4 regions of the Agrobacterium sp. rho-13.3 genome follow, and region 2 is predicted to be linked to each of the others. Evidence: riboswitches for the same ligand, from Rfam matches in the RefSeq annotation. Region 2 holds a riboswitch; each other region holds the start of a gene.
What was found. A riboswitch is a leader RNA that binds a small molecule or an ion and turns the genes downstream of it on or off. The one in region 2 is predicted to bind cobalamin.
Positions count from the first base shown of each region.

Region 1: it holds a riboswitch for cobalamin, as region 2 does, so the genes downstream of both, nrdH (glutaredoxin-like protein NrdH) here and metE (5-methyltetrahydropteroyltriglutamate--homocysteine S-methyltransferase) in region 2, are expected to answer to the same signal.
Region 3: it holds a riboswitch for cobalamin, as region 2 does, so the genes downstream of both, bluB (5,6-dimethylbenzimidazole synthase) here and metE (5-methyltetrahydropteroyltriglutamate--homocysteine S-methyltransferase) in region 2, are expected to answer to the same signal.
Region 4: it holds a riboswitch for cobalamin, as region 2 does, so the genes downstream of both, RMR16_RS11830 (ABC transporter substrate-binding protein) here and metE (5-methyltetrahydropteroyltriglutamate--homocysteine S-methyltransferase) in region 2, are expected to answer to the same signal.

Region 1 covers NZ_CP192774.1:1,801,155-1,805,628, reverse strand. The annotation lists gene RMR16_RS09035 (heme-degrading domain-containing protein) at 1-453, shown strand, start outside; cobalamin riboswitch at 604-829, shown strand; gene nrdH (glutaredoxin-like protein NrdH) at 1,155-1,379, shown strand; gene nrdI (class Ib ribonucleoside-diphosphate reductase assembly flavoprotein NrdI) at 1,401-1,799, shown strand; gene nrdE (class 1b ribonucleoside-diphosphate reductase subunit alpha) at 1,916-3,997, shown strand; gene nrdF (class 1b ribonucleoside-diphosphate reductase subunit beta) at 4,014-4,474, shown strand, end outside.
Region 2 covers NZ_CP192774.1:2,176,097-2,180,570, forward strand. The annotation lists gene RMR16_RS10840 (YdcH family protein) at 1-27, shown strand, start outside; gene purE (5-(carboxyamino)imidazole ribonucleotide mutase) at 74-541, shown strand; gene RMR16_RS10850 (5-(carboxyamino)imidazole ribonucleotide synthase) at 538-1,647, shown strand; gene ykgO (type B 50S ribosomal protein L36) at 1,775-1,900, shown strand; gene RMR16_RS10860 (hypothetical protein) at 1,999-2,616, shown strand; cobalamin riboswitch at 2,827-3,035, shown strand; gene metE (5-methyltetrahydropteroyltriglutamate--homocysteine S-methyltransferase) at 3,137-4,474, shown strand, end outside.
Region 3 covers NZ_CP192774.1:987,280-991,753, forward strand. The annotation lists gene RMR16_RS04965 (phospholipase D family protein) at 1-633, opposite strand, end outside; gene RMR16_RS04970 (hypothetical protein) at 685-957, opposite strand; cobalamin riboswitch at 989-1,189, shown strand; gene bluB (5,6-dimethylbenzimidazole synthase) at 1,262-1,948, shown strand; gene RMR16_RS04980 (DUF2865 domain-containing protein) at 2,274-3,389, opposite strand; gene RMR16_RS04985 (NADP-dependent malic enzyme) at 3,540-4,474, opposite strand, start outside.
Region 4 covers NZ_CP192774.1:2,395,000-2,399,473, forward strand. The annotation lists gene RMR16_RS11820 (ABC transporter ATP-binding protein) at 1-368, opposite strand, end outside; gene RMR16_RS11825 (FecCD family ABC transporter permease) at 365-1,384, opposite strand; partial or broken gene RMR16_RS11830 (ABC transporter substrate-binding protein) at 1,387-2,337, opposite strand; cobalamin riboswitch at 2,612-2,839, opposite strand; gene RMR16_RS11835 (glucose/quinate/shikimate family membrane-bound PQQ-dependent dehydrogenase) at 3,000-4,474, opposite strand, start outside.

The DNA.
Region 1 (4,474 bases), 370 kb from region 2:
ACGTTGGACGCTTTAAGAGCTGAAGAAGATGCCCTTAAACTTGACCGATTCGACTATGATTTTGCCTGGGGATTGGGCAGCCATCTCAGGGAAAAAGCGGCGTCTTTGAAACTGCCAGTCGCCATCGAAGTCAGGCATGGCGCAGATGTCGTTTTCGCAAGTCTTCTTCCGGGCGCAACCATCGATAATTTTGGCTGGACCAGCCGCAAATGCGCCGTGGTTCATCGCTTCCACCGCAGTTCATTGCGGGTTCGGCTCGAGGCGGAAGCAAAGGGATATGACTTCAACGTCAAGTTCGGACTGCCGGTGAGCAGCTTCGTCGCAAGCGGCGGCGGCTTTCCTCTCGCATTGCGGGGCGGAACGCTGATCGGCTCCGTGGCCGTCAGTGGACTGCCCGATGTCGAGGATCATGCGCTGATCACGGCATCGCTGAAGGAATTGCTCTCGCTTTAAAATGCTGCGCATTTCACAGCTTGGTGCAGGCGGAAGCGATAAGTCATTGTTTTCCGGGGCTGTCCGTTTCACGCCTTGGTGTCGCCACACTTTCCCACAGATGTTTTCGTTTGAATTGTAATAAGTGTTGACGGGAAATTAACCTCGTCTACTATATGTAGTGTTCTAGGTTCCTTCGAGTCGCAAGGCTTGTGAGGCTAAGACGGGAATACGGTGCGTTGGCGCTCATGATGAGCGCTTCAATGCCGTAGCTGCCCCCGCAACTGTAAGCGGCGAGTGTCTGTTCCACTATGTCACTGGGTCATGTTGATCCGGGAAGGCGGGGCGGAGGTTTTGACCCGTGAGCCAGGAGACCTGCCTAGAGCAGTTACATTAACGGGCGGGGTGTCCGGGAGTTGAAGGGTTTGTTGCGGCATAGGGGCCGAACATACCGTGTTCCCGAATGTCCTGCATGAGCTACTTCGGGGTAAATCCATGTCCAGTTTGTTGTCCAGTTTCAGTACCTTGCCCCGAGAGTGGTATACGCCCGCCTGAATGTTGTGCCGCCTTGCGTCAGCAGTGCGGAAACTTTTGAGCATGAAGGATAGCGTCGCCACCTCTTCGGGCGGGTGACGCATCCAGCTTCGCATTCATTCCACGTCCATCAACGCGCATCACGCGGTGCGCGGTCGCCATCGCTTGCCCACTCCCACGAGGACATTATGACCATTACCGTTTACAGCAAACCAGCCTGCGTCCAATGCACAGCCACCACCCGCGCGATGGACCGACAGGGCATCACCTACAACATCGTGGACGTTTCTGCCGACGAAGATGCCTATGCGCTGGTTCAGGGTCTGGGGTATCGTCAGGTTCCGGTCGTCATCGCCGGAGAGCGGCATTGGGCCGGTTTCCGCCCGGATATGATTGGCGCTCTCGCTTCGTGATTTGAGGATGTGATGGGTCTGATGGGTCTGATCGTTTATTATTCCAGCCGGTCTGAAACCACCCATCGCTTTGTTGAAAAACTGGGCGTGCGGGCCTTGCGTCTGCCCTTGTCGGCGGATGAAGCCGCACCCGAAGTCGATAAGCCTTACGTGCTGATTACGCCCACATATGGTGGCGGGGGAATGAAGGGTGCCGTACCCAAGCCGGTCATCCAGTTTCTCAACCACGTTGCCAATCGCAACCTCATTCGCGGCGTCATCGCCGCGGGCAATACGAATTTCGGCGCGGGCTATGCCTCGGCGGGGGATATCGTGTCGCGCAAATGCGCGGTGCCGTTTCTTTATCGCTTCGAGCTTTTAGGCACGCCCGATGATGTCGCCAACGTCAAACATGGACTGGAACGATTTTGGATACGCTGACCACCACCACCGCAAAGGACGAGGGAGCAAAGACCAATGCTTCCACCCGCAGTTCCGTCAACGAGCGGCAGGTGAGCCCCGCCGACGCGACGGTGGATTACCACGCGCTGAACGCCATGCTGAACCTCTATGACGAGCAGGGACATATCCAGTTCGAAAAGGACCGCATGGCGGCGCGGCAATACTTCTTGCAGCATGTGAACCAGAACACGGTGTTCTTTCACAACCTGCGGGAAAAGCTCGATTATCTGGTCAGCGAAGGATATTACGAACAGCAGGTGCTGGATCAATATTCCTTCAACTTCGTGCGCGATCTGTTCGATTACGCCTATGCGAAGAAGTTTCGCTTCCCGACCTTCCTCGGTGCCTTCAAATATTACACCAGCTACACGCTGAAGACCTTTGATGGAAAACGCTATCTGGAGCGGTATGAAGACCGCATCTGCATGGTGGCGTTCGCGCTGGCGCAGGGCAATGAGCAACTGGCGCGGGATCTGGTGGATGAGATCATCGCAGGCCGTTTCCAGCCCGCGACGCCGACCTTCCTCAATGCCGGAAAAAAGCAGCGCGGCGAACTCGTGTCGTGCTTCCTGCTGCGCGTTGAAGACAACATGGAATCCATCTCGCGTGGCATCAATTCTGCCTTGCAGCTTTCCAAGCGCGGCGGCGGTGTGGCGCTGTCTCTCACCAATATTCGTGAGGCCGGTGCGCCGATCAAGCAGATCGAAAACCAGTCTTCGGGCATTATTCCGGTCATGAAGCTGCTGGAAGATTCGTTTTCCTACGCCAACCAGCTGGGTGCGCGACAGGGGGCAGGGGCTGTTTATCTTAACGCTCATCATCCCGATATCATGCGTTTTCTGGATACCAAGCGCGAAAATGCGGATGAAAAAATCCGTATCAAGACGCTGTCTTTAGGCGTCGTCATTCCCGACATTACGTTCGAGCTAGCGAAGAACAATGAGGATATGTACCTCTTTTCGCCTTACGATATCGAGCGTGTTTACGGCGTGCCCTTCACGGAAATTTCGGTGACGGAAAAGTACCGCGAAATGGTGGCGGACAGCCGCATTCACAAGAAGAAGATCAAGGCGCGTGACTTCTTCCAGGTGATTGCCGAAATCCAGTTCGAAAGCGGTTATCCCTACATCATGTTCGAAGATACGGTAAACCGGGCCAACCCGATTGCCGGACGTATTTCCATGAGCAACCTTTGCTCGGAAATCTTGCAGGTCAGCGAAGCCAGCACCTACAATGAAGACCTGTCCTATGACCAGATGGGCAAGGATATTTCCTGCAATCTGGGTTCGCTGAACATCGCCTCCACCATGGATTCGCAGGATTTCGGCAAGACCATCGAAACCTCCATCCGCGCGCTGACCGCCGTGTCCGACATGAGCCACATTTCCTCCGTTCCATCGGTGGAAAAGGGCAATGACGACAGCCACGCCATTGGGCTTGGCCAGATGAACCTGCACGGCTATCTGGCCCGCGAGCGGATTTATTACGGCTCGGAAGAAGGCATCGATTTCACCAACATCTACTTCTACACGGTTGCCTATCACGCCATTCGTGCGTCGAACCGGCTGGCTGTGGAGCGTGGGCAGAGCTTCAAGGGCTTTGAGAACTCCAAATATGCGTCCGGCGAATATTTCGAAAAATATGTGACGCAGGAGTGGAAGCCGGCGACAGCGCGTGTGGCGGAATTGTTCGAAAAGGCTGGCATCTCCATTCCGACGCAGGAAGACTGGAGCGCGTTGAAACAGGCGGTGATGGAAGGGGGTCTATATAACCAGAACCTTCAGGCCGTGCCGCCAACGGGTTCGATTTCCTATATCAATCACTCGACTTCTTCGATCCATCCCATTGTTTCGAAAATCGAAATCCGTAAAGAGGGCAAGATCGGCCGCGTCTATTATCCCGCCGCCTATCTCAGCAATGATAATCTCGAATATTATCAGGATGCCTATGAAATCGGGCCGGAAAAGATCATCGATACCTATGCGGCGGCCACGCAGCATGTGGATCAGGGTCTGTCGCTGACACTGTTCTTCCGCGATACCGCCACGACCCGCGATATCAACCGCGCCCAGATCTATGCGTGGAAAAAGGGCATCAAGACGATTTATTACATTCGTCTTCGCCAGATGGCTTTGTCCGGCACGGAAGTGCAGGGCTGCGTTTCCTGCACACTGTGATGATGAGAACAAAAAAATGAATATGCAAATCAAGCCGGTCAACAGTGTTCGCGCCATCAACTGGAACCGCATGGAAGACGACAAGGACCTGGAGGTCTGGAACCGTCTGACCTCCAATTTCTGGCTGCCGGAAAAGGTGCCTCTGTCCAACGATATCCAGTCATGGGCCACGTTGAAGCCGGAAGAGCAGCAGCTGACCATCCGCGTTTTCACCGGTCTGACCTTGCTTGACACCATTCAGAACGGTGTCGGCGCGATCAGGTTGATGGCGGATGCGGCAACCCAGCATGAGGAGGCGGTGCTGTCCAACATCTCCTTCATGGAGGCTGTTCACGCCCGCTCTTATTCCTCGATTTTCTCCACCCTGTGCTCGACGCCAGATGTGGACGACGCCTATCGCTGGTCTGAGGAAAACGAGTTCCTGCAACGCAAATCCGCGCTCATCATGCGCGAATATGACAGTGGCGATCCGCTGAA
Region 2 (4,474 bases):
CAGATTATCCCCGACATCATTGCCTGATACGGAGAGACCGTTGAGCACAGAGACACCGCCCGTCGCCATCATCATGGGAAGCCAGTCCGACTGGGAAACCATGAAAAACGCCGCCGATACGCTGGATGCGCTGGATATAGAATATGAAGCGCGCATCATTTCCGCCCACCGCACACCGGAGCGGATGTTCAGCTTCGCGACCGGCGCGCGTGAGGAAGGCTTCAAAGTCATCATCGCCGGTGCCGGGGGTGCGGCCCACCTTCCGGGCATGACGGCGGCTTTAACACCGCTTCCGGTGTTCGGCGTTCCGGTTCAATCGAAAACCATGTCGGGACAGGATAGCCTTTATTCCATCGTGCAGATGCCAGCAGGCATTCCGGTTGGCACATTGGCGATAGGCAAGGCAGGCGCCATCAACGCCGCCCTTCTGGCGGCGGCCGTTCTTGCGCTTTACGACGAAGATCTGGCCGACCGGCTGGATGAATATCGCGCCCGCCAGACGGCAGCGATTGCCGAATACCCCATGGACACCCCGCAATGACATCGGGAAAGATTGGGAAATCTGGAACCATCGGCATAATAGGCGGTGGGCAGCTTGCCCGCATGTTGGCCATGGCAGCTGCGCGCCTCAACTTCCGCACCATCGTGCTGGAGCCACAGGCTGACTGTCCGGCAGCGCAGGTCTGCAACCGCCAGATCGTTGCCGCTTATGACGACGAAAAGGCGCTGGCCGAACTGGCAAGCGTCTGCGATGTCGTAACCTATGAATTTGAAAACGTGCCTGTGGTGGCCGCGCAAACACTGGCCGCCTCCGTTCCAGTCTACCCTCCCCCGCAGGCGCTGAGTGCCTCGCAGGATCGGTTGACGGAAAAGCGTTTCCTGAACGATTGCGGCATTCCAACTGCCGGGTTCCGACAGGTGGACGATCAGGCAGGGCTGGAAGCTGCGCTTGCCGAATTTGGCGGCAAGGGCGTGCTGAAAACACGCCGCATGGGGTATGACGGCAAGGGACAGCGGGTTTTCAAAGGTGGCGAAGACCTGACCGGCGCATTTGCAGCACTGGGCAATGTCGCGCTGATTCTGGAAAGCTTCGTGCCGTTCGAGCGTGAAATCTCGATCATTGCGGCGCGTTTTCAGGATGGCACTGTCACCTGCTACGACCCGGCAGAAAACGTGCATCTGGGCGGCATTCTGCATACATCCACCATTCCGGCGCAACTCTCCGACGCGGCGAAAACGGTGGCAGTGGAATCGGCAGAAAAACTTCTCGCCGCACTCAACTACGTGGGCGTCGTCGGCATCGAGTTCTTCGTGCTGCCGGACGGATCGCTGGTGGCCAACGAGATGGCACCGCGTGTGCACAATACCGGCCACTGGACGGAAGCCGCCTGCGTGATCTCACAGTTTGAGCAGCATATTCGTGCTGTCGCAGGGCTTGCCCATGGCAGCACGCAGCGCCATTCGGATTGTGTGATGACAAATTTGATCGGTGACGACATCAACGACGTGCCACAATGGCTGGCAAAAAAAGACTGCCTCGTGCATCTTTATGGCAAGACGGAAGCGCGTGCGGGCCGCAAGATGGGCCATGTTACGCAACTGATAAATGCCGGAAAGCCGGGTGTTTCCAGCCAAATTGATGGATAGCGTGTTGACAGGCAAAGACTGACAGGGTATTTGCCAGCCAACCGAAAAAAGCGCGCCCCTGTTGCGCGTTTTTGATTGTTTAGATACGCGTGGCAAGAAGCGTCACGCCAAACTGCGGACCAGAAAAATGAAGATCAAGAATTCGCTTAAAGCGCTTAAGGCTCGTCACCGCGATAACCGTCTGGTTCGCCGCAAGGGCCGCGTATACATCATCAACAAGATGAACCCACGCTTCAAGGCTCGTCAGGGCTGATCCGCGTGCGGGTCGTTCGTCTGTCAAAGACGGATCACATTGTTGATAGACTACAAAATTTGATTTCATAATTGGCGCAGGCGGATTATCCTAACCGCATGCGCCAATTCTGTTTTCACGCTCTTCTTATTGCATCGCTCGGCTCCGCTGCTTTCAGCACGCTGTCCGCCGCTCTCCTTGTCCCTGCACAGGCAGCCGATTCGGCAAGCCAGACAGCAGCACCGCAAGGCCTATCCGAAGATTCGGTCAGCAGCCTTTTTTCCAGTCTGAGAAAAGAGCGTGATTCCCAAAAAGCCCGCGTTCTGGCCAACGAGATTGTCGGCGAGTGGAACGATTCCGGCAGCGCCACCATCAACCTTCTGATGAAATGGTCTGAAGAAGCATCCGGAGAAAAGCGGAAAGCCGCCGCTTACGATTTCCTTGATCAAGCCATTCTGCTGAAACCGAACTACGCCCAAGCCTGGTATCGCCGCGCTTTGGTGCATTACGCCGATGGCGACACCCGCAAGGCCATGGCAGACCTGAACACGACCTTGGAAAAAGAACCACGCTTTTTTCCGGCACTGGCCAGCCTCGCCAACATCCTCGAAAGCGGCGAGCGCAATGAGTTGGCGCTGAAGGTTTGGGAGCAGTATCTGGCGCTCTACCCAGCAGACAAGGAAGCCCAGAAGGAAGCGGACGATATTTCCGAAAAGCTTGCCGGCACGCGGAGTTAGAACCACTGCGCGCTTCCGTCATCCCGGACTTGATCCGGATCCAGTGCGATCAAGTCCTTGATCGCAAAAGACTCTTTCGCGCCGCAGACGCGCGCCTGCTGGATTCCGGCTCAAGGCCGGAATGACGGAGGGTTCTTGTTGAACGTCCCAATCAATCACACAAAGACATAAACATATCTTTATGTAACTTGACGCCCACTCACCTTTGCGCCATTGTCCGGCCATCGTGGTTCTGTGGACACTACCATCCAGAGCTAAGAGGGAATGCGGTGAAGGTGTGTTTCACACCCATGCCGTAGCTGCCCCCGCAACTGTAAGCGGCGAGCTTTCATCCACAATGTCACTGGGCGACAACCCGGGAAGACGGATGACGGTGTTGACCCGTGAGCCAGGAGACCTGCCACGATAGATAACGTCCACGGGCGGGGTGTCCCGGTGTGCCGCTTTCTGCGAACGGCATACGTGTGCCGTTTCAAAAGCGTACGCCCATGCCTTGCCCACAACCTTCGGGGTAAGGAACATGACACTCACGACCGCAAATCTCGGCTTTCCGAGAATCGGAAAACACCGCGAACTGAAATTCGCGCTGGAAGCCTACTGGACTGGAAAATCGGACCAGGCCGCACTGCTGGATGTGGCACGCCAACTGCGCGCCAAGAACTGGCAGCTACAGGCACGAAAGGGTCTGGACATCATTCCCTCCAATGATTTCAGCCTCTACGACCACGTTCTCGACACCGCCACGATGGTGGGTGCAATCCCCGCTGGCTATCACTGGCACGGCGGTAAGGTGGACTTGGACACCTATTTCGCTATGGCACGTGGTGCCACCGGCCAAGCGCACAGTGCCTGCGGGCATAACCATGGTGGCGAAGGCGTTGCGGCGCTGGAAATGACCAAATGGTTTGACACGAATTACCATTATCTCGTGCCGGAACTTCATGCGGCACAACAGTTTGTTCTCACTGAAAACAGACCACTTGCCGCGTTTCTGGAAGCAAGGGAACTCGGCATTCACACCCGTCCGGTGTTGCTGGGGCCGATCACCTTCCTCAAACTCTCCAAGACCACGGATGGCAGCGATGCCTTTGATCTGCTAGGCCGCTTGCTGCCGGTTTATGCCAGGATTTTGCAGGAGCTTTCCGACGCTAGCTGCGATTGGGTGCAGATCGACGAGCCCTGCCTTGCGCTTGATCTTTCCGACGGTGAGCGCGAGTTGGTGAAGTCCAGCTACGCAACGCTGTTTCAGGCGGCCCCTGAACTGAACGTGATGCTGGCCACCTATTTCGGTCCGTTGGGTGAAAACCTCAAAACAGCACTCGGCCTACCCGTCAGCGGTCTGCACATCGACGTGACACGCGGCAAGGAAGAGTGGAAGACGATTGCGGAGATTATTCCAGCACGGTTGACGCTGTCTCTGGGCATCATCGATGGACGCAATGTTTGGCGTGCCGATCTGGCAGACCTTGCCCGGGCGATCAGCGATATCAATGCTGAGCGCCCGGAGCTGCACATCCAGATCGCACCATCCTGCTCGCTTTTGCATGTGCCGATTGATGCGGAACTGGAAACCGATCTGGACGATGAGCTTCGCTCTTGGCTGTCTTTCGCTACGCAAAAGCTGGAAGAAATCTCCACGCTGCGTGACCTCGTTGATGGCAAAGTAGGCGCCATTGATCGCTTGCTGGAGAATACACGGCACCACTCGCCCCGCGTGAATGATCCCGCTGTGGCTAAGCGTCTCGGAGAACTGGTGGGCGTAACCCATAACCGCAAATCCGGCTTTGCAGAACGACAGGCCGTTCAGGAACAGCGTTTCCAACTGCCGCTGTTTCCGACAACGACCATCGGTTCCTTT
Region 3 (4,474 bases), 1.2 Mb from region 2:
GTCCATATCTCGGAAATTTGCCAGATCAGCGGCATCGAAATAGGCATCGCCGATATTGCGACCACCGACGATCAGCACCCGGCCATCGGCAATCCACGCCTTGTTGTGCATACGCCGATTGACGCTGCGGAACCGCACCAGCATTTCCAGCCCGCGCCGGAAGACGTTTTCCCGCGCCTTGGTGGGGTTGAACAGGCGCAATTCGATGTTGCGGTGGCTGTCGATGGCGTGGAAAGCCCGGTCCGAGATGGAAACGCCAAGATCGTCCAGAAGCAGGCGAACCCTTACGCCGCGATCTGCCGCGGCGATGACTTCACGCATCACCAATTGGCCGGTGAGATCGGCATTCCACATGTAATACATCAGATCAAGGCTGCGCCCTGCGGCGCGTGCGGAGCCGACCCTTGCGGCGAAGGCACCCAGATTGGATTGCACCAGAGACAGCGCGTTGGGCTGCGAATGATCGGCTTGGATATCCGCCCAGTGCCGGTCGAGCGGCGTTGCGTCATTGTCTTTGGGAAGGGCAGTGGAGGCAATCTTGATGATGATCCTGTCACGGTGGCGCGAGGCAAGCACAAGGCTGGCGACGATCACCGCAACGATCAAGATGGCGATTATGACAATGGCACTCACAGTGATGGTTTCACCCGCATCAATTCCCCGGCATTCAATATCTGAGTGCGGTCAATGGATTTCAATGTTCCGCTTATCGGCTTCTTCCTTGATAATGTCTTCCACAATGTTCCGCTTCAGCGTCGGGTTGCCGAGAAGATAATCTTCCGCAATCTCGAAAATGGATTTCGGGCTTTCCTTGCGGTTGAGCGTGTCGAGATCCTGTCCGATTTGCTGGCGAAGTTCGGTGTAGGCTTCCATGACTAGTCCTCCATTTGCAGAGAGAATGCGGTAGGATGGCACCGGGTTCCGGCGCGGTGGTGAAATGAAAAACTTTGCGACCACGCGGATTTTCTTGCGTCCTGCGGAACACCTGCGCATAACGCCAATATCAGGTGCCCGCGCTTAAGCGGGAGAATCGGGAATGCGGTGAAAATCCGCAACGTGCCCAGCGCTGTAAGGTGGATGCGGGTTGCCAAGGGCCACGGAGTGGCCATAAGCCACTGAGTGACATCGGGAAGGCGGCAGCGCGTGGATGAAGCCAAGTCAGAAGACCGGCCTGATACGATAGACCAACCGCACGGACGGCGGCAGGTTGTTTGAAAGCAGGGTGCTTTGTGCCCGGCTTTTGCATTGTTGGGGATAAACGATGCGACCTGATGAGTTTCAACACGCGCTCTCGCCAGCGGGTGAATTTTCCAGCGATGACAAAGCAGCGGTCTACCGCGCCATCGAAACACGCCGCGACGTGCGCGACCAGTTTCTGGCCGAGCCGCTGCCGGACGAACTGGTGACGAAGCTGCTGAAGGCGGCCCATTCTGCACCCTCGGTCGGCTTCATGCAGCCATGGAATTTCACGCTGATAACGGATGAGGCCACCAAGCAAAGCGCGTGGGAGGCATTTTCCCGCGCCAATGCAGAAGCCAAGCTGATGTTTGCTGAAGAGCAGCAGGCGCTTTACAGCAGCCTGAAGCTGGAGGGTATTCGCAAAGCACCGCTCTCGATCTGCGTCACCTGCGATCCAACACGCGGCGGTGATGTGGTGCTGGGGCGCACGCACAATCCGCGCATGGACGTCTATTCCACCGTCTGCGCCATCCAGAACCTCTGGCTTGCCGCAAGGGCCGAAGGCGTGGGTGTGGGTTGGGTCAGCATTTTCCACGATGCCGATATCCGCGAAATTCTCGGGATTCCGGCGCATGTCGAGATTGTTGCGTGGCTGTGTCTTGGCCGGGTGGATGTGCTGTATGGTGAGCCGGAACTGGCGGTCAAGGGGTGGCGGCAGAGACTGCCATTGGAGGAGTTGCTGTTTCGGGATCGGTGGGGTGCGCGGTGAGGGAAGTTTCTGACGTTTAACGTACCGGGGTCTTTCACATAGCCAATTACACCGCAGCGGGTGTGGCTCACCCCCCTCTGTCCTGCCGCACATCTCCCCCACAGGTGGGGAGATCGAATCGTGGCGATGTCTCGCCCATCTTAAACGCTATGGAAAGAATGCGGAGTTTGCGTCTTGCCAATCTCCCTCCTTGTGGGGGAGATGTCCGGCAGGACAGAGGGGGGGGGAAGCCCCACCCGCTGTCGTTTATTGTATTCTTGTGGGTTTTTGCCTTTGCATATGCGTCACCGCAAAACCAACGCCCCCCCCCTTTGCGCAACGCGCCTCACTGCTGCTGCGGCTGAGCGCCCTTCAAGGCCGGGTTTTGCAGGTCGATGCGGCTTGTTTCCTTGGGCATGAACTGCGGGCCGACGAGGCGCACCTTGCTGTTGTTGGGATCGTAGTCCCGCTCAGGAATGGGCTCGGCTTTTTCCTCGGGCTTGATGTCTGCCGGTTTTGGCGCGGTGTCACTCTTGGGTGACGTGATGGTCGTGATACTGGATTGGTCCTGCAAGGCGGTGGATCGCGGGGCTTTTGCCTGATCTTCCTGTTTTTTCATCTCATTATGATAGGCCGCCATGTTGCAGCCGCAGGATGGGCCGCCGCTGGCGGCGGTTCGGTTTTTATAGGCGAAAGCGGTGGGCATGGAGGTGTATGGCTCGCCGGTTCTGGCGGAGACCATGTCTGAACTCTCCTGTCCCTGAAGGGAATGGTAGAAAAGCTCTGTTTGCGTGCCGGGACACATCCGTTCGCACTGGGCGGCCTGGGCACGAAAATCCAGCGGCGTCGCGTTGGACGAAATCGGGAAAAAAGCGCCGTCGCAGGTGCGCACGCAAAGCGTTCTCAAACCGCCTTGCATGGGCGTATCGCGCGACGGTGCATAATCGCGGTTATCAGGCTCGTAGAAAGGATCTGACGGGCCACGCATGTCCGGGTTCTGCGATGGATCGTTGGACGTGAAAGAGGGTGGTTGCTCATCAAAGCAGCCTTGCGCATCCAGCGCGGCCATGATGCGCTGACGGTTATCTTCCGCGTGATCACTGCGTTGGGAGGCAAGCATTCTGTCGCGATCTTCGGCAATCATGTCCCGCTCGGATTCCGCACGCACCAGCGCATCGCCGATTTCACCGCACAATTGTGCATTGGGATTGCCATAGACGATGACGCTGCCGGACGAGCAGCCATAGCCTCGCATATCGTTTTTGATCCGGCGGATGATGATATTCTGCTGCGCCAGCGCGTTGGCGTATTGGCGGACCTCAGCGGTGTTGCCAATGCGTTGGGCTGGCTGGTCGAGCTGCGCATGAAGCGCATCGCATACAGCACTGGCTTGCGCCGCCAAGGGCGCCGCAAGCATGAGCATAACGACTGTGCCGATCAAACGGCTGCGGCGCGGGATCAATGGTCCGTTCCGTTTCCTGACCTGCCGACATGCAGGCCATATCCTGTTGAGCATCACCCGCGGGATGCGGATGATGTCTATAAGCTCAGGATACCATAGAGCTGTGCCGCAAAGCGGCAACAGCCAGTTCAAAATTGCGTTAATCCCGACTTACACCGAAGGGTGCGAGGCCTGAACCGCAGCAAGAGCCGCCATATTGACCACGCCACGCGAGGTCACGGTCGGTGCCAGAATATGGGCGGGCAGGGCCGTGCCGAGCAGGATCGGGCCGACATGCAGGCCTTCCGTCATGGTACGAACGATGCCAAGCGTGATGTTGGCCGAATCGAGGTTCGGGAACACCAGCAGGTTGGCCTCGCCGGACAGTGCGCTGTTTGGCATAGCGCGCTTGCGCAAGGTTTCCGAAAGGGCAGAGCCGCCCTGCATTTCGCCATCGATTTCCAGCTCAGGCGCTGCATTCCGCACGATTTGAAGCGCGCGGCGCATCTTGCGCGCGCTTTCAGAATCACGCGAACCGAAGTTCGAGTGGCTGACGAGAGCGATTTTTGGCGTAATGCCGAAGCGCTTTATTTCCCGCGATGCCAGAATGGCCAGTTCGGCCAAATCTTCGGAGGTCGGTTCGTAATTGACGAATGTATCCGTCAGGAAGATCGCGCCCTGCGGGGTAATCAGCAAGCTGAGACCGCCGAAGGAACGGGCGCCTTCACGCTTGCCGATGATCTGGTTGACATCCCGCAGGTGGCGGTCGAACCGGCCTTCCAGACCGCAGATCAAGGCATCGGCTTCACCGCGTTTGACCGACAGTGCGCCAATGACGGTGCTGTTTGTACGCACGATGGTGCGGGCTGCTTCCGGGTTGATGCCGGCACGGCCCACCAGCGCAAAATAGTCATCCACATATTCGCGGTAACGTGGATCATCTTCAGGGTTGACCACGGCGAAGTCTGCATTGGGGCGAATGCGAAGACCGAAACGCTTTAGGCGTGTTTCGATGATCTGCGGACGACCGATGAGAATAGGAACGCCGGTGCCTTCTTCCAAAAGAACCTGCGCTGCGCGCAGCACGCGCTCGTCTTCGCCTTCCG
Region 4 (4,474 bases), 220 kb from region 2:
AACGCCTGATCCACGATGGCGTCATCGCTTAGTGACCACGGAGACAAGGCACCAAGGTGAGGCGTGCGGCCAAGCTCCACTGCTTGGCGGGCATTGATGCGTTCTTGCGTTTCAGCCTGTTGTTCCACCAATGCAACGGCGCGGGCGATATCGCGACGGTTCAGACCTTGAATGTCCTGACCATCCAGCATAACAACGCCAGACCGGGATTTTCGCAAGCCAGACATCAGCGACATGAGGCTAGTCTTGCCCGAGCCGTTTGGCCCGACAATGCCCAGAAACTCGCCGGGAATAATGTCGAGGCTGACATTCTTGACGATCTCCACGCCACCAGCGGACCAGCAGAGATTGCGTCCCGAAAGCATCATGCCGCGCTCCTGCGCTGGCTGAGAATGAGCGCAAAAGCCGGTGCGCCGAAGAGGGCAGTGATCACACCAATCGGCAGCACCTGCCCGGCAATAATCGTGCGCGAGACGATATCGGCAGCAATCATAAAGATAGCACCAATCAGCGCGGCGGCGGGCAACAAACTCCCGTGGCGAACACCAACAATCATGCGGGCCGCATGTGGAATAACCAGCCCGATAAAACCGATGGAGCCAACGATGCTGACCATGATGGCGGTCATCAAAGCTGAAACGCCAGCCAGGATAATATAGACCCGGCGAACCGGAATGCCGAGCGACGCCGCCGATTGCGAACCGAAGGTAAAGGCATCCAGCGCACGCGCGTGCCACAGGCAAACGGCAAAGCCGGCAAGTGCGATGGGCAGAGCCAGCGACACATCAGTCCAGCGCACACCGGACAGATTGCCGAGCAGCCAGAACATGATGCCCCGCGCCTGTTCCGCATTGGCAGCCTTGGTGACGATGAAGGATGTCAAAGCATTAAAAAGCTGTGATCCCGCCACACCGGCAAGAATGATCGCGCTGTTTCCGCGACCTGCGCGCAATGCCAAAAGGCTGACCAGCGCGAAGGCGACAAGCGCACCTAAAAAGGCACCGAGCGGCATGGTCAGCATACCCGCGCCAAAGCCCAGAATGGCAACGCCAACCGCGCCGGTAGACGCACCGGCAGAAATGCCGAGAATATAAGGATCGGCCAGCGGATTGCGCAAAAGTGACTGAAGGACGACACCGGAGACCGCTAACGATGCACCACAACACGCCGCGACCACCGCCCGGCTGAGGCGGTAATTCCAGACAATACCTTCATCGATCGCATCAAGCGAATAAGTCGCGTGAAACAGACGGTTCGCGACCGTCTTGGCGACCACATCCATGGGAATGGACGTCTCGCCAACTGCTGCGCCTAGCCAGAGCGCGAAAAGCAAACACCCGGCCGCCAGCAAAGCGGCACGGGTGAAGGTGAAACATGCGCCCATGCTCAGTTTGAGAGCCCGAGCTTAACGACTGCATCAGCCAGCACTTCAATGCCTTCGATGGTGCGGATCGTTGGGTTCATGGCCTGTGCATCCATCACAACGACATGGTCGTTTTTGACCGCAGGCATAAGGTTCGTCACCGGGTCTTCCTTCAAGAACTTCTGCTTCACGGCAGCGTCATCGGCAGGAAAGCGGCGGCGATCCATTTTACCGGCAACGATGATGGCGGGTTCGGATTTGGCAATGGTTTCCCAGCCAACCGTTGGCCATTCCTCTTCGCTGTCGATGACATTCTTGATGCCGAGCGCGGACATGATGTACCCGGGTGCGCCGTTCTTGCCTGCAACATAAGGGTCGATATCCAACTCTGCGCTGGAGAACCAGAACACCGCAGAAAGCTTGCCCTCCGCAGAGGCGATTTTCTTGCGCGCCGCGTCTTCACGCGCCTTCAGATCGGCAACCAGCTTTTCGCCCTTGTCCTGAACGTTGAAGATCTGCGCCAGTTCGGTGACTTCCTGATAGATCAGATCCATCGTGAACACGGAATGGCGCACGCCGTCTCCACCGGCACTGTTGTCTTTACCGACGCAATCGGCAGGTGATGTGTAGACGGGGATTTTCAATTCTTCGAACTGCTGCGGCTTGGCGACGATACCTTCAGGGCCGACATGCCACTGGAACTGCGCCGTGACGAGATCAGGCTTCTTGGCCAGAACACTTTCGAAGCTCGGATCATTATCGGCCAGACGCTCAACCTTGGCATTGGCTTCTTCATAACCCTTGATGACCGGGCCGATCCACACCGCCGTGCCGACGACCTTGTCCGCGAGACCCAGCAAATAAAGAATTTCCGTGGTGCTCTGGCCGATGGATACGGTGCGCAGCGGCGCATGAGTGAAGGTTACATCACGACCGCAATTGTTGAGCATCAAGGGATATTTTGTCTCGGCCGCATAGGCGGGTGGCATGGCAGTACCGAATGCAGCAACCGCAAAAGTCGCAGCGCAGATCGTGTGTCTGAAATTGAATGTCATTTCCGATTGGTCCCCGAAATCGTCAGCGGCCTCTCCACAGGAAAAGCCTTATTTGCACATGTGTGGAGGCTCACTCCAAAAAGGCATGGTCTGAAACGATCCGAAACGGGATATTTGCAGATGGAATAAGGCGCGTTGCGGCGCGAGATACAATCATGACGTCTCCTGCTCCGGGCATCCCCGCCCGTGACATTGGAATGAACTTTCAACGGCAGGTCTCCTGGCTCACGGATTTTCGTTTTCACCCGCCTTCCCGCGACATCGATCCGCAGTGGCTTGACGCTTTTCAAAGCGCCAGTGGGTTAGACAATCCGTCTACAGTTGCGGGGGCAGCCACGGCATTGAACCCAAAAAGGTTCGCACCGCATTCCCTATTATTCCTCACGATCACTCGCTCGAAACCGTCGCAAGCAGATAGACCTATTCCAAACCTCCCGTCAAGCATCCATCTTGTAATGTTATTACATATTCATAGCAAGGCGTACTGCCAACAAAAATCCCAAACAAATCAGTATCTTCTTACACCGAGGCCGGAAAGGTTGCCCTTCCCGGCCTCGAATGTCAGTTTATGTGGATGAAAATCAGGGCAGCGTGTAGGCGATCACATAATCGCCAGCTTTGGTGCCAACCGAGCCGTGTCCACCCGCAACGATGACAACATATTGTTTGCCGTCATCCATTGCATAGGTCATCGGCGTCGCCTGCCCGCCCGCCGGAAGGCGGGCTTCCCAGAGCTGTTTGCCGGATGTCAGATTGTAGGCACGCACGTAATTGTCAACAGCCGCACCGAGGAACGCCACGCCACCCTTGGTAATCATCGGGCCACCAATGCCAGGCACACCAACCTTGAAGGGCAGCGGCAGCGGCGTCATGTCATAGACAGTGCCGTTTTTGTGCTTGTAGGCCACATCACCGGTGCGCAGATCGGCCCCTGCAACGTAACCCCAAGGCGGGGCCTGGCAGGGAACGCCGAGCGGACCCAGAAACGGACCCATGAGGACACCGTAAGGCGCACCATCATTGCGGTTCAGGCCCTGCTCACTGCCCTTTTCATCCTGTCCTCTCGGTGGAATCTGGTCACGCGGCACGAGCTGTGAAGTAAAGGCGAGATAGGTCGGCATACCGAACATCACCTGACGCTCAGGATCAACCGCGACACTGCCCCAGTTGAATGTGCCGAAATTGCCGGGATAGATCAGCGATCCGTTCAAGGACGGAGGTGTGTAACGTCCCTTATAATTCAACTGGTGAAACCGGATGCGGCACGCCAGTTGGTCGAACATGGAGACGCCCCACATGTTCTTTTCCACCAGCGGATCAGGCTTGAACGACAGTGCCGAGGTGGGCTGGGTGGGTGCAGAAAAATCCTCGGGGATCGCACCGCCCGGGGCCGGTTCTTCCGTCACGGCGAGGAGCGGTTCGCCGCTGCGCCGGTCCAGAACATAAATGTCGCCCTGCTTGGTGGGGCCGACGAGAGCGGGAACCGTCTGGCCATCCTTTTTGGTAATGTCCAGCAACACTGGCTGAGCGGGAACATCCATATCCCACAGATCATGATGCACGGTCTGGCGCACCCAACGATCCTGCCCGGTGTTTATGTCCAGGGCGACGATGGATGATGAATATTTCTCGACATTTTCGCTGCGGCCCATGCCGAGTTGGTCGGGAACCTGATTTCCAAGCGGAATATAGACCAGCCCAAGCGCCTCATCGACGCTGAACACCGACCAGCTGTTGGGGGAGTTGGTCGTATAGGTCTGACCCGATGCAAGCGGTTGGGTCTGCGTCGGGTTTCCCGAATCCCAGTTCCAGATCAAAGCACCCGAATTGACGTCAAATGCACGGATGACACCAGACTGCTCCTGCGTCGAGTAGTTGTCGTTGACGGCACCACCGATGATGATCTTGTTGCCGGCAATGGCAGGCGGCGATGTGGAGTAATAATAGCCCGCAGGATTGTATTTCATGCCGGTTTCGAGGTGCAGAGTGCCTTGGTCTGCAAAGGATGTGCAGACCTGTCCGGTTGCCGCATCCAGCGCTATTAAACGCGCGTCGG